DNA from 2 places in the Pseudochrobactrum albidum genome. Region 2 is predicted to be linked to the other one. Evidence: predicted binding sites of a transcription regulator. Region 2 holds the regulator's gene; the other holds the start of a gene.
The links. Region 2 encodes PhoB, which activates phosphate uptake and scavenging genes when phosphate is short. Its sites were predicted from a motif close to TGTCATNNANCTGTCAT; they were not measured.
Positions count from the first base shown of each region.

Region 1: a site for PhoB is predicted at 5,896-5,912, ahead of ACSTTO_RS02140 (YdcH family protein). Genes of this name have one in related genera too.

Region 1 covers NZ_JBPVTR010000016.1:75,024-82,696, forward strand. The annotation lists gene ACSTTO_RS02115 (propionyl-CoA synthetase) at 1-1,465, shown strand, start outside; gene ACSTTO_RS02120 (DUF1013 domain-containing protein) at 1,530-2,216, opposite strand; gene ACSTTO_RS02125 (NAD(P)H-quinone oxidoreductase) at 2,360-3,364, opposite strand; gene ACSTTO_RS02130 (DUF1192 domain-containing protein) at 3,617-3,808, shown strand; gene ACSTTO_RS02135 (MFS transporter) at 4,123-5,394, shown strand; gene ACSTTO_RS02140 (YdcH family protein) at 5,654-5,836, opposite strand; gene ACSTTO_RS02145 (YdcH family protein) at 6,104-6,307, shown strand; gene purE (5-(carboxyamino)imidazole ribonucleotide mutase) at 6,406-6,912, shown strand; gene ACSTTO_RS02155 (5-(carboxyamino)imidazole ribonucleotide synthase) at 6,914-7,673, shown strand, end outside.
Region 2 covers NZ_JBPVTR010000023.1:176,102-183,774, reverse strand. The annotation lists gene ACSTTO_RS09955 (serine hydrolase domain-containing protein) at 1-466, opposite strand, end outside; gene ACSTTO_RS09950 (aminopeptidase) at 639-1,904, opposite strand; gene ACSTTO_RS09945 (hypothetical protein) at 2,143-2,397, shown strand; gene ACSTTO_RS09940 (cell wall hydrolase) at 2,521-3,465, opposite strand; gene phoB (phosphate regulon transcriptional regulator PhoB) at 4,032-4,718, opposite strand; gene phoU (phosphate signaling complex protein PhoU) at 4,847-5,569, opposite strand; gene pstB (phosphate ABC transporter ATP-binding protein PstB) at 5,629-6,405, opposite strand; gene pstA (phosphate ABC transporter permease PstA) at 6,501-7,673, opposite strand, start outside.

The DNA.
Region 1 (7,673 bases), on a different contig from region 2:
TGATGCAATGCCTGCCCTGATCATTGCCAGTTCCTGCGGGCTGGAGGCGAATAAGATTGTCAGCTACAAGCCGCTGCTGGATAAGGCAATTGCCAGCGCGACGCATAAGGTGCAGACCTGCCTGATCCATCAGCGTGAACAATGCCGCTGCGCGCTGACTGCAGGGCGCGACCATGATCTGGAACAGCTTTGCGCACAGGCATCAGGTCGCCATGTGCCTTGCACACCGGTTGCCGCCACCGACCCTCTCTATATTCTCTACACATCCGGCACCACCGGCAAACCCAAAGGCGTGGTGCGCGATAATGGCGGCTATATGGTGGCACTCGCATGGTCGATGGATGCCCTTTATAATATTCATGCCGGTGATATTTTCTGGACAGCCTCTGATATCGGCTGGGTGGTCGGCCACTCCTATATTGTCTATGCCCCATTGCTGATTGGCGCAACCACAGTGCTGTTTGAAGGCAAGCCGGTGGGCACGCCCGATGCCGGCACATTCTGGCGGGTGATCGCCGAATATAAGGTAAAAGTGTTGTTTACCGCTCCCACGGCGCTGCGCGCCATCAGGCGTGAAGACCCTGAGGGCAGGCTCTTGCATCACTATGACCTCTCAGGCCTTGAGGCGCTCTATCTCGCCGGAGAACGTGCCGATCCGAATACGCTGGAATGGGCAGAGGAAATGCTCAACCGCCCGATCATTGACCATTGGTGGCAGACAGAAACCGGCTGGCCGATTGCCGGCAATCCCCGCGGCCTTGGCATGCTGCCTGTCAAACATGGCTCCACCTGCGTGCCAATGCCGGGTTATGATGTGCAGGTGCTTGATGATAAAGGCAATCCGGCCAAAACCGGCGCACTTGGCAATATTGTGATCAGGCTGCCGCTGCCGCCCGGCTGCCTGCCCACTTTATGGCAGGCCGATCAACGCTTCCATGAAGCCTATCTTGAAGAATTCAAAGGCTATTATAAATCTGCCGATGCGGGCTATAAGGACGAGGACGGCTATATTTTTATCATGAGCCGTACCGATGATATTATCAATGTGGCAGGCCACCGCCTGTCTACCGGTGCCATGGAGGAGGTGATTGCCGCCCATCCTCAGGTGGCAGAATGCGCGGTCATCGGCATTGCCGATAAATTGAAAGGGCAAATTCCCTGCGGTTTTATCGTTCTCAAGGCTGGTGTTTCCCAGCCTCCTGCCAATATTGAGGCAGAATGTGTGGAACGGATACGTGACCAGATCGGCCCTGTGGCAGCATTGCGCACCGTGCTTACAGTGCACAAATTGCCTAAGACCCGCTCCGGCAAAATTCTGCGCTCTACAATGCAGAAAATTGCTGACCATGAACCATGGAAAATGCCCGCAACAATTGAAGACCCGCAGACACTGGATGATATTCGCGACTGCCTGAACAAACACGGCATAGGCACATGTTCGCAAACCGGCAAACCAGCTGCCTGATCAAAAGAAAAGCCGCCGGAAACTCTCCGGCGGCTTTTATTAAAAAACAGCTGGCAAACTGACCTTACAAATCGTCGCCGTCATTTTCCGCAGCCCCCTTCATGGAAGAAAGCTTGGCAAAGACCTTATCGGCATCCAGCTCTTCTGCTTCATCATTGTGATGAATGTCCAGATTTTCCGTGGCTGATGCCGGCAGCAATGTATCTCCGGATTCCGGCTCTGCCGGACGGTTACGCGCCGCGCGCTCAACCTCAATATCCAGATCTATCTGCGAGCAAAGCCCCAATGTCACCGGATCCATCGGCTGCAGATTGGCAGAATTCCAATGCGTGCGATCACGGATTTGCTCAATGGTCGATTTTGTGGTGCCGACAAGGCGTGAAATCTGTGCATCCTTCAGCTCCGGATGATTGCGCACAATCCAGAGAATGGCATTTGGGCGATCCTGACGCTTGGACAAAGGCGTATAACGCGGCCCCTTGCGCTTGGCTTCAGGCACGCGCACTTTTGGCTCGGATAATTTCAGGCGATGCTGCGGGTCTTTTTCCCCGCGGGCAATCTCATCGCGGGAGAGCTGCCCTGTAATAATGGGATCAAGGCCTTTAATGCCCTGCGCAGCCTCGCCATCAGCAATGGCTTTAACTTCAAGAACATGCAGCTTGCAGAAAGTTGCAATCTGGTCAAAGGACAGAGCAGTATTATCGACAAGCCATACGGCTGTTGCCTTGGGCATAAGAAGCTGAGTGGCCATATGATATAATCCTCTCGTTCGCCCGCTCCGGTAGCGCGGGACGTGGGGTAAACCACAATTTCCGGGAATTCGCTCCCTCTATAACCAAATTTTCTGCAATGAGCAAGAAATCACTGCACCAGAATTCAGTTCATTCCTGAAACTTATGCCACATCCAATACAATTTTGCCGATATGATTGCCCTCTTCCATGCGTTGATGGGCACGCCAGGCATCTTTCAGCGGATAAATCATATCCATCACCGGGGCGATAGTGCGCTTTGCAAGAAGCGGCCATATATTGGCTTCAAGCTCCTTAGCAATCTGTGTTTTGAAAGCCACATCACGAGCCCGCAATGTGGAACCGGTATGGGTCAGGCGCTTGGTCATCAGCTTAGCAAAATTGGCTTTAGCCTTGGCGCCGCCGAGAAATGCAATCTGCACAATGCGCCCTTCAATTGCCGCTGCATCATAATTGCGATCCACATAATCGCCGCCCACCATATCCAGAATAACATCCGCACCCTTATTATGTGTGGCCGCTTTCACCTGTTCCACAAAATCCTGTTCACGGTAATTAATGGCCACATCAGCGCCGATTTTCAGACAGGCAGAGCATTTTTCTGCTGAGCCGGCCGTTACAATCACCATAGCACCAAGCGCCTTGCCCACCTGAATAGCCGTGGTGCCGATGCCGGAACTGCCGCCGTGAATCAGCAATGTTTCCCCGGCCTTTAACTGCCCGCGCTGCACAACATTGTGCCAAACGGTAAATAATGTTTCCGGCAGCGCCGCTGCCTCCACATAGCCATAGCCTGATGGCAGCGGCAGGGCATTGCCCTCACAAACAACAGCATATTCAGCATAACCGCCCCCCGGCAGCAAGGCAGTAACCGCATCGCCCGCTTTATAACGCTGCACATCCGCGCCGATTGCGGCCACATCACCGGCAACTTCCAGCCCCGGCAAATCCGATGCGCCGGCAGGCGGGGGATAGTGCCCTTGCCTTTGCAGCACATCCGGCCGGTTAACACCCGCGGCCCTGACCCGAATCAATATCTCGCCCTTTCCCGGATGCGGAACAGATCTTTTCACCAATTTAAGCACGGAAGGTGCGCCAGCCTGCTCAATGGCCACAGCTGTCATCTGGGAGGCAAGTTCTGTTGTCATATCCGCTCCTTAGAATAGCCAGTTCAGATATTGGTTGCTGATTTTCAATATAGGCGCCTCTTATGGATTAGCCATATTATGCTGAAAAATTATATTTCATAAGAATCTATATCGCTAATAATGCAGGTTTATGAGATGCTCAGAGCTTATGTGACATATCAGCCTGCATGAGAAGAGCCGGTATAGCACGAATATTGCGAACCATATTGAAAGCTGGAGCCCCCGGGCGCCGCAGGAAGTGAGGAAAACGCCATGTTCTTTGATAATGATAGCCAGGACACGCCAGTTGTCAGCCACCATATCGGTGAAGATGTTACCCTGCTTTCAGCCGCCGAGATAGATAACCGCATTGCCATGCTCAAGGCAGAGATTCGCCGTCTTGAAGCAGGCCGCAGTGACAGGTGCCGCAGCCGTGCAGCAGCAGAGGCCTTATTCCGGATTTAAGCCGCAGGTTAACTGCCTCAGCTTCGCTGCATAATGCGCCTTCGCCGTCAATAAGCTTACAAAAAACTGTGTAACACAACGGCAATTTTTATATCAGGCTCCCTGTCTTCTGTCAGACAGGGGGCTTTTTATTTTCATACATAATAAACAAGCCAAACCAAGGCCTTGCGCTCTTTTTCATGATAGGTCAGCATAGCAGTCACCCTCTGCCTGCAATAAAGAGCGCTTGATATATGCTTTTTTTTGCAAACAGTCTGCGGCATGACAAATAACCGCAGAAACAAGTCCGGCGCTGTTAAAAAGAAGGATTTCGCGTGTTTCGTTCCTATGTCCAGATTTTTGCACTGCTCTGCGGCACCGCTTTTTTGCTGATCGGCTCTGGCCTGCATGGTCTTTTATTACCGCTTCGCGGAAATGTAGAAGGGTTTTCAATCACTGCCCTTGGTCTGATCGGCACCACCTGGGCAGGCGGTTTTGTGGCAGGCTGTATTTTGGCACCCCGTCTTGTGCGCCGTGCCGGACATGTGCGCGCTTTTGGCTTTTTTGCTTCTTCTGCCGCCGTTATTGTGCTGCTCACAGGCCTCATGGTTGACGCGACAATTTGGGTAATCCTGCGTGCAGGCACAGGTTTTGCGATGGCCGGCGTATTTATGGTGATTGAAAGCTGGCTCAATGAAAAAGCCACCAATGAAACACGTGGCAGCATTTTCGGCCTTTATATGATGGTGAATTATGGAGCCGTGATGACCGGGCAAATGCTGGTAACCACCGGCAATGTCAGGGATGAATCGCTGTTCATGATTGCCGCAATCTTTTTTTGCCTCTCCCTGCTGCCTACGGCAGCTTCCAAGGCCTCATCCCCGCGCCCTCTTTCTGAAGTGCAGCTCGACCTGAAAAAACTCTATAATAATTCTCCGGTTGCCTTTGTCAGCGTTATCCTGATCGGCATCGCCAATGGCGCATGGGGCACGCTTGGTGCGGTATTCGGCTCGCTCAGCGGCATCGGCACCACCACAATTGCACTCATGGTCAGCGCTACAATTGCCGCAGGTGCAATCATGCAAATCCCTGTCGGGCGCTTTTCAGATCGTATTGACCGCCGCTATGTCATGGCCGGCGTTGCCGGTGCTGCGGCCTTTACCGGTTTTCTGCTTTTTCTGACTGCCCCCAAAAGCGACACTCTCATTCTTATTATGACCGCATCTTACGGCGCATTGGCCTATGCGATTTATCCGGTGGCGGTTGCCCATGCCAATGACCATGCCACACCGGAAACTTTCGTCAAGGTCTCCGGCGGTTTGCTGCTGCTTTATGGTTTTGGCACCATACTCGGGCCACTGATTGCCGCTCAGGCCATGAGCTCCTTATGGCCATCGGCATTGTTTCTGATTACAGCCTTGTCGCATTTATCAATCGCCGGTTATGCCATGCTGCGCTCACGCAAGCGTGCTTCACCGCTGCCATCGGAAAAAGAACAATTCCAGAGCATGGCTGCAGAGCGCCCTGCAACACAGGAAAGCGTCTTGCTTGATCCGCGCTCTGAGAGCGCTCAAGAGAGCAAGGCTGAAGATGAGCAGAAAGATTAAGGCAAAGAAAAAGACCTGTAACCGGTATAAATATGCGCGATTATCATGCTCAGGCAGATTTATTGCCAGAACTTGTTTATTGGCAGCGATTGGCTGCCCGCACTATGCATCACGATCTCGCGCTATGTATCACGATATTGAGCATAAAATAATAAATCCGGTGCGGGCCGGCCTCGCAGCCTGCACCTCATCTCTCAGAGCCTGCCCTGCCGGCGGTTCTGTCTGTTGCTGCTTGTAAGGGGATACAGGCGCACAGGTTTTAATGTCGGGTGACCTGGTTTTTAAGCTTTTCAATCTGTTCCTTCAGATAAAGCTTTTTGCGTTTAAGATCTGTGATCGTCAGCGTATCGGTAGCTGGCAATGCTGCGGCATCGGAAATTTCCTTCTCCAGTGCATCATGCTTCTTTTCCAATGAGGCAAGATGGGATTCAAGTGCCATTATTGCTTCTCCTTTGTACTTACGCATCATTATCATTTGCCCTGTCAGCTTTGAGCCGGACTGTGACAAAACAATGACAGTCTGACATGAGTTTTCAGCAATGTCGAATTCATAATTGGCGCATTTCAACTTTAGCAATTTTATGCTAGGGCAGAGATGAAAAAGAGCGGAATAAACCACCCGGCACATTTCCGAAAAACCGTTACCCGCTAAGGCGGGCGTGCCGGCACAGGTATTTCTCCCTCACAGACAGATCAAATGGAACATGCCATGGCCGATCAGGAACAAGCTGAAATTCGCCTCTCCGTTGCCAAATTACGCCAGGAACACACGGATTTTGACCTTGCCATCAATGCCATGATGCAAACGGGCTGCGACCAGCTCAGCATTCAGCGTATGAAAAAGAAAAAGCTGGCCATCAAGGATCAGCTCACCAAACTGGAAGACAAGATCATACCCGATATTATTGCCTGATTATTGATCTCTTAAAACCCCGGATCATTCTGAACCGGCTTTTATATAAAAGCTGACACTTGTTATTTTTGCAGCAAACGCACAGGACAGGATATTTTATGGCTGATCACAGCTCCACCGCTCCGAAAGTCGCGATTATTATGGGCAGCCAGTCAGACTGGCCAACCATGCGCCATGCCGCTCATGTGCTGGATAACCTTGGCATTGCCTATGATGCCCGCATTGTTTCCGCGCATCGCACGCCGGATCGTATGGTTGAATTTGCCAAAACCGCACGCGATCAGGGGTTTCAGGTGATTATCGCCGGTGCAGGCGGCGCTGCCCATTTGCCCGGCATGGTGGCGGCAATGACACCGCTGCCGGTTTTTGGCGTGCCGGTGCAATCCAAAGCCTTGTCCGGACAGGATTCGCTGCTTTCCATTGTGCAGATGCCTGCAGGTATTCCTGTAGGCACACTGGCAATTGGCAATGCCGGTGCAAGCAATGCCGCTTTGCTGGCGGCCGCTGTTCTGGCATTGCATGACAAACCGCTGGCAGATCGTCTGGATGCCTATCGCCAAGGCCAGACTGACGCGGTGGCCCTGACCCCGAAAGATGAGGATTGAAATGCTGCAGGCAGGATCAACAATCGGCATTATCGGCGGCGGGCAGCTTGGGCGCATGCTGGCTATGGCAGCGGCGCGTCTTGGTTTTAAAACCATCATTCTGGAGCCGCAGGAAGATTGCCCCGCTGCACAAGTGGCTAACCGCCAGATTACCGCGGCCTATGATGACCGCTCAGCCCTGCAGGCACTGGCTGAGGCTTGTGATGTTGTTACTTATGAATTTGAAAATGTGCCGGTGGAAGCCGCACAATTTCTGGCAACACAAACTATCGTCTATCCGCCGCCATTGGCGCTGGAAATATCGCAGGATCGTGTTGCTGAAAAGCAGTTTCTCAATGAGAGCGGCATTGCAACAGCGCCATGGCGCATTGTTGATGATGTGCAAGATCTCATCGCAGCCCTCAGCGCCCTGGGAGAACGGGGCATTTTGAAAACGCGCCGCTTTGGCTATGATGGCAAGGGGCAGGTGCGTCTTACAGGCCTTGATAATGAAGCAGCCGCACAGGCTGTTGGCACAATCAGGAACGCACCGGCGATTCTGGAAGGTTTTGTAGAATTTACGCGCGAAGTCTCGGTGATTGCCGCCCGTGATAAGGCGGGCAATGTGCGCCTTTATGACATTACGGAAAATATACACAAAAACGGCATTCTTGACACATCCGCCGTTCCGGCCGCTATCAGCACTGACACAGCCGTTGCCTGTGCGCGGGCTGCACATAAGCTGCTTCATGCACTGGATTATGTCGGGGTTCTCGGTTTTG
Region 2 (7,673 bases):
TCTGGTTAATATCAATCAGGCCGTCGCGCACCGCATTACCGATGAGAAATGAAATGGTCGATTTTGACATCGACATGGCAATAGCCTGGGTTTCGGGTGTATTGCCGCGTTCATATTGCTCATGAAGAACCTTGCCATCCTTTAACACTATAAAACCGGTGGTTTGTGTTCGCTCCAGCCAGTCGGCAATGCGCTTTGTCTCTCCCTGATAAATATAGGTTTGCGGCAAAGCCTGCTCATTGCGCGGCAGCGGACTGACCTCACCGCTGCGCTCTACACGGATTGACGGATAAATTTTATAAAGTGAACGGAAATTTTCATCAATTACATCCGGTTTGAATGTATTTGCATATTGATAGGCTGCATAATATTCATGAATTTTCTGACGAAAAATACCCCCCAGAACAGCAGCAAGTATAAGCAATGCTGCCAATATATATAAGATTAAACGCAATAACTTTTTCATAAAATCACTCCTCCAGGTCCCTTCACTTGCGTTAAGATAACCTCTGCATGTATTCCGGCAAGCCACAATTGCGAGAGAATGATTTTTTAAAGTAAAATTACTGAGATCAAAAAAGCCATAGCCGCAAAAAACGGCTATGGCTGAAATCCTGTTGCCAATTATTCACGTAAAGTCATGCAACCCATTCGCCCTTGCGCATAACCGGCACCACAGTGCCATCCTGCGCGATGCCATCCACGTCAATTTTATCTGAACCGATCATCCAGTCGATATGGATAAAGCTCTTATTGCCGCCTTGTGCCGCAATCTGATCCGGCGTGAGATCTGCCCCATTGATAAAACATTTGGAATAGCACTGCCCAAGCGCAATATGGCTGGCTGCATTCTCATCAAACAACGTATTATAAAACAGCAATCCGCTCTGCGAAATCGGCGAAGAATGCGGCACCAGCGCCACCTCCCCCAGACGACGCGCACCTTCATCCGTATCCAGAACCTTGTGCAGCACATCTTCGCCCTTGCCGGCCCTCGCTTCAACAATCCGCCCGCCTTCAAACCGCACAGATATATTATCAATCAGTGTGCCCTGATGCGATAACGGCTTGGTGCTGGCAACCCTGCCCTCAACGCGCAAGGCATGCGGGGTTGTAAACACTTCTTCCGTTGGAATATTGGGGTTGCAGGTCACGCCGTTTTTTGCCGTTGACGCACCGCCATGCCACTCATGGCCATCAGCCAGCCCGACCGTGAGATCCGTATCCGGACCGGTAAAATGCAAAGCCCGGAAATTGCACTCATTGAGTAATTTGGTGCGCTTGCGCAATTGCGCATTATGCAGCCCCCATGCCGCAACCGGATCAGCATTGTTCACGCGCGATGCAGCAAAAATCGCCTCTGCCAGTTTGCGGGTTGCAACATCCGGCCTGTCCTGCGGAAAAACCAGCTTTGCCCAGGATGGATTGGGATAAGATACGATATTCCAGTTAATATCAAAGCCAGCGATTTTTTCCAGTGCCGGCTGATAAGCCATTGACAGAGCCTTATTGGCGCGGGCAACCTTTCCGGCATCCTGTGCAGAAAGCAACATCGGATTATCACCGGCAACAGCCAGACGTGCCGCTCCCTGTGCATAGGCCTTGGCCATGCCCTGATAAAGCCAGTCGCCAGCGCGATCAAAGCTTTCATCCGGCGCATATTGAAAGCGTGCCAGCGCCATTTCCTCATCAGAAAAAAACGGTGTTACAAGCCCTGCGCCGGCCTTATAGGCATGTTCCGCAATCCGCCTTACCAGCGGCAGCGCCGCAACCGGCGCGGTGATCACCAGATCCTGCCCTTTTTGCAATTGCAAGCCAACCTTAACGGCAACTTCAGCCAGCTTATCCAGCTTGACCGGATCAATAATTGCATCAGCAGGATTAGGACAGCTCAATTCTGACATAAGACTCTCCGCTTTTTTTCATCTGTTACCACAGATACTCCCGCCCGCCCGATCCGGCCAGCCCCTGAAACAGGATTTTACGCATCCGCTCCGCATCTATGCCTTGTTTTAAACGTAATATGCGATGATCTATAGCCAGCCAAAAGAAACAGCGTTAATATATCTATAGCCATATTTATCGGGGCACATAATGAACCGAATTATCAATATCATACATCCGGCCACAACGCACAGGCTCATGTCAGGATTGTTTGCGGCTGTTTTGCTTGCAACCATTGCGGGCTGCACGACACTAACACCTGAACAGCAGCGTGCAGAGGATGAAAGAGCCTGCCTCAGCTATGGCTTTAAACCCAAGACAGAAGCCATGGCCAATTGTCTGTTACAACTTCATCTGGATCGCCGTGCCGATATTCGCGCATGGCAAAATGACCGGCCGCAATTTTCCACCCCAATGGTGATTTATCAGCCAATGGTCGTATCACATCCGTGAAATCAACGCATTTCAGTTCTATAAAAGCACTGAAATGCCATATCCCTTTGTTTTGAAATATTATTTAACCGAAAAATCGCCCTGATCTTCGCGTATACATGCTTTGTCTGATCCGGAAACCGATCAGAAGACCGGCTCGGGCCGGTCTTGTGCCAGCAATAATGCGCCAATGGCATCAACTTTCTGCCTGTTTACCCCGTCAACCCCTGCAAAAGCATTTTGTGCTGAAGCAACAACGGGTTTGGTCTCAAAAGGCAATTGTGCCGGTACCGGCAATTTGTTTTCCGGCATATGATAAGCAAGCTGAACCGCGGTTTCTTCCGTTCTTGTCGTGGCAGACAGGCCTGCAGGAACCGGCGCCAATCGCGGTTGTCCGGCAGAGGCCACCATAACCGGCGCGGCAGCAGGCAGACGATCTCCTTTACCGGTTGTGACATCATATATGCTTTCCGGCATGGACTGGTTCTTCGGCTCATAGGCAGCGGCAAGATTATAAGGTGTATCCGGCAGCGGTGATTCAAGCGTACCGTCTCTGCGGCGCTTTTCATAAAAAGAATTACCGCCGGCAACCAACACATAATGCATATTTTTATATGGGAATTTCAAACCGGCCGTATGGAAAAACATGGCATTTTTCAACTTCGGATGCCGCTCCCCCTTCAACACGGCATCTGCTGCTTCCCGCACATCCGGCAAGGCTTTTGAATTCATCGCACGGGTCATAACACCGGGTGCAAACTGATTTTTCTGCCCGACTACGCCGCAAATTGTATCGGGATATTTTTCAGAGATCAGCCGGTTCATCACCACAGTGCCCACGGCAACAAGGCCATCGCGGCTGGAGCGGGCAGATTCAAAAAACATTGCACGCTCAAGGCATTCCCGATCTTTGGCAGTATAGGTATAGGTTTTCTTACCGTTACGGATTGTTACGCCTGATTCTGTGGCCGCGCTTGCGTTTTTATCCGGTTTGGAACCTGTCGATGTTGTGGTGCAGCCCGCGAGAATAAAAGGCGTGGCAACCAGCGCACCGATAAACAGTGTTTTCGCTAGATAAGAGCGTTTCAACGGTTCATCCTTATCAACAATGACTCACCCAAGCGGAACGCCTGCAATATTCAGACATATTCACGACAATCAGGTTTTAATAAAAGCTGCATAAAGCTCACTGCATATTTAGGCCAAATGAAGGCAAATAGCCGTTTTTTTTGCACCTGAAAGCTTTAACGGGATCGGTTAAAATTTATATCTCCAAAATGCGCCCCAATAGTTAACAGCTTGTTAATACTTAATTTTAAAATGTCACAAAATGGAGCAGCCCATATCTGACCGCAAAAAATATCAGGAAGATCAATCCTTGAAGCTGACATCAACCTGCTGCATTTGCGGTGCGATCGTGCCATATTTCATGAAAAATACGAAAAAATCACCACCGCATGCAATAAAATCCGCGCTGCCCGCCCGCCCTCATATTTTATAACAGGGTGTCATAAAATAATGTATTTCAGTGATTATCAGTGAAGATGCGGCTTAACGATTTGCCACTATGCAGGTAACGGGAATCAAAAAAACCGGCACGAAAGATCCGCACCGGTTATTTTTGCAATTTTACAATTCCATCAATCCGGCAAAAATCAGCCAAAAGCATAGCCCGCACCACGCACGGTGCGAATCGGATCGGCCTCACGCCCTGTATTAATGGCCTTGCGCAGACGGCCGATATGCACATCCACCGTGCGGTCATCAACATAAATATCGCGCCCCCAGATCCCGTCCAGCAATTGGGTGCGCGAGAACACGCGCCCGGGCGCCATCATGAAATATTCCAGCAAGCGAAATTCTGTAGGCCCAAGCTTGATTTCACGCTCCTTGCGATAAACACGGTGTTGCTGACGATCAAGCACAATCTCGCCGACTTTTAGAACATGAGACAAAACACTTGGATTTGCACGGCGCAACATTGCCTTGATACGCGCCAAAAGCTCGGGCGTGGAAAACGGTTTGACCACATAATCATCAGCGCCAACAGCAAGGCCGCGCACACGCTCGGATTCTTCACCGCGGGCTGTCAGCATAATAATCGGCAGTCTTTCGGTTTCTGCCCGCTGGCGCAAACGGCGGCACAGCTCTATGCCTGAAACACCGGGGAGCATCCAATCCAGCACCAGAAGATCCGGTACATTTTCACGCAAATGGATTTCAGCCTCATCACCGCGCAGGATTGTATCAACCTGATAGCCCTCGGCCTCAAGATTATAGCGCAGCAATTCGCTGATGGCTTCTTCGTCTTCAACAACCGCTATTCTTGGCGTATGTGACATTGCTTATCCATTATTCATCTAGACATAAGGGGGCATTTGCCCTCCGGATCATCCGGAAGGCAGGACTTAACCTGTTCTCATTTGCAACGCTTAAAAGCGCCGCTTACGGGCCATTCAGGCAGAATGGCCTAGTTTTTATGCAGATCATCCAGCACAACATCATGGCTCAGATCATCCTTGGGACGATCCGGCGGCATTTGATTGCCGGTAACAATATAATAAACCGTCTCGGCAATATTGGTGGCGTGGTCGCCAATGCGCTCAATATTCTTGGCGCAGAACAAAAGATGGGTACAGGCTGTAATATTACGCGGATCTTCCATCATATAGGTCAGAAGCTCGCGGAACAGCGATGTATACATCGCATCAATCTCATCATCCCGGTCGCGTACAATATTAATCTGGTTAACCGAGCGCGTTGCATAGGCATCCAGCACATCCTTAAGCTGGGTGCGGGCAAGCTCGGCCAGCGTTTCCAGGCCACGATAGAGCTTAACCGACTGGCGGGTTTCAGAAACAGCCACCACGCGTTTGGCAATATTTTTACCCATATCGCCCACGCGCTCCAAATCGGCGGAAATACGGATAGCGCCAATAATTTCACGCAGATCAACTGCCATAGGCTGACGTTTGGCAATAATCATAATCGCCTTTTCGCCAATCTCACGCTCACCGGCATCGAGGATAAGATCCTCAGAAATTACGCGTTGTGCCAATGCATTATCAGCCGTTACAATCGCCTTAATAGACTGCTCAACCATACGCTCTGCATGGCCACCCATTTCGGCAATCTTGCGCGCAAGAAATTTCAGCTCTTCATCATAGGATGTAACCGTATGCTGTGACGGCATGGAGATTTCCTTATCCTTCATAAAACTGACCTGACAGTTCAAAACCTTTTCAGACAGATTTAGCCGAAACGGCCGGTGATATAATCCTGAGTGCGTTTTTCTTTTGGTGCAGTGAACATCATATCCGTATCTCCCACCTCAACCAAATTTCCTAAATGGAACATTGCCGTTGTCTGGGAAATACGTGCAGCCTGCTGCATGGAATGCGTGACGATGACAATTGTATAATCGCGGCGCAATTCATCAATAAGCTCCTCCACCTTGGCCGTTGCAATCGGATCAAGTGCTGAACATGGCTCATCCATCAGGATAACTTCGGGGCTCACCGCAATGGCGCGGGCAATACAAAGGCGTTGCTGCTGCCCTCCGGACAGGCCGGTACCGGCATCATTGAGGCGATCCTTCACCTCTTCCCAAAGGCTTGCACCACGCAGGCTTTTCTCAACAATCGCATCCAGATCAGCGCGGCTGCGGGCAAGGCCGTGAATACGCGGGCCGTAGGCAACATTTTCATAGATCGATTTCGGGAACGGATTGGGCTTCTGAAACACCATGCCCACGCGTGCACGCAGTTCCACCACGTCAATCTTTGGATCATAAATATCCTCGCCATCCAGCGTAATCCTACCTTCCACGCGGCAACCTTCAATCGTATCATTCATACGATTAAGCGAACGCAGAAATGTGGACTTGCCGCAGCCGGAAGGGCCGATCAGCGCCGTAACGCTGTTTTCCTCAATATCCAGGTCAACGCCGTGCAAAGCCTGTTTTTCACCGTAGAAAACCTTGACCTTGTCGCCGCGCATTTTAATTTTTTTATCAGGCAAGGCGTTCATCTTTTCTCCGAGTGTTTTTTCCAATGTATAATCATTCATCAGGTTCATGATCGCGTCTCCGGCTCACACTTAAGCTTTTTTCGCTTTGCTCAAGGTTACCATCTGCGCTCAAAACGGCGGCGCAGGATAATGGCAGCAATATTCATCACAGCGAGAAACAGGAGCAGCACAATAATTGCACCTGATGTCCGCTCCACAAAAGCACGTTCTGCTTCATTCGCCCACATGAAAATCTGTACCGGCAATGCGGTTGCAGGATCCATAGGGGTAACAGGCGCATTGGCAACAAAAGCCACCATACCAATCAGAAGCAGCGGAGCTGTCTCACCCAGAGCCTGCGCAAGACCAATAATTGTGCCGGTGAGAATACCGGGCGCGGCCAGCGGCAATACATGATGAAACACCATCTGCGTTTTTGAAGCGCCAAGCCCCAAAGCGGCGGCACGGATTGACGGCGGCACGGCACGCAGCGCCGCACGGGTTGCAATGATAATTGTCGGCAGGGTCATCAGGCTTAAAACCAGACCGCCAACCAGCGATGCAGAGCGGGGCAAACCAAAGAAATTGATGAAAACCGCAAGCCCCAGCAAGCCGAATACAATAGAAGGCACTGCCGCAAGATTATTAATATTCACCTCAATAATATCGGTGAAACGGTTTTTACGGGCATATTCTTCCAGATAAATCGAGGCTGCAACACCGATCGGCAGGGCAAAAACCAACACGATCAGCATCATATAAAGCGAGCCGATCAATGCAACGCCAAGGCCGGATGTTTCCGGACGGCTGGAAGCGCCGAAGGTGAACAGGCCGGTATTGAAAGCCTTGCGCATCATGCCCTCGTCTTTCAGCGTTTTCATCCAGCCAAGCTGCAGATCCGAGACCTTGCGCTTGCTCTGGTCAACTGAAAGATCAATCTGGCCTTTATTGGCAGAATCAATATCAGCGGCAGCAAGAACGGTGATGGTTTGCGTTGTACCGATCAATGCCGGATTACCGGTTACCATTTCACGCAACTGAATACGCACACCATCCGAATAAAACCGGGTGAGATCGCGCATTGCCGCACGATTGGATTTATCCACACCAAGTTTTTCAGCAAGGGCATTGCGCACCAGCAACGGATAATTGGCAGTAATCAGCACATTTGGATTAACCTGGCGCTGATTATTCGGATCAATCACCTGCTGATCCAGCAAAACCGGAATTTCAATAACAGTCTGCTGAAAGGCCGTGTAACCTTTAGAGATAACCGAATAAAACAATGC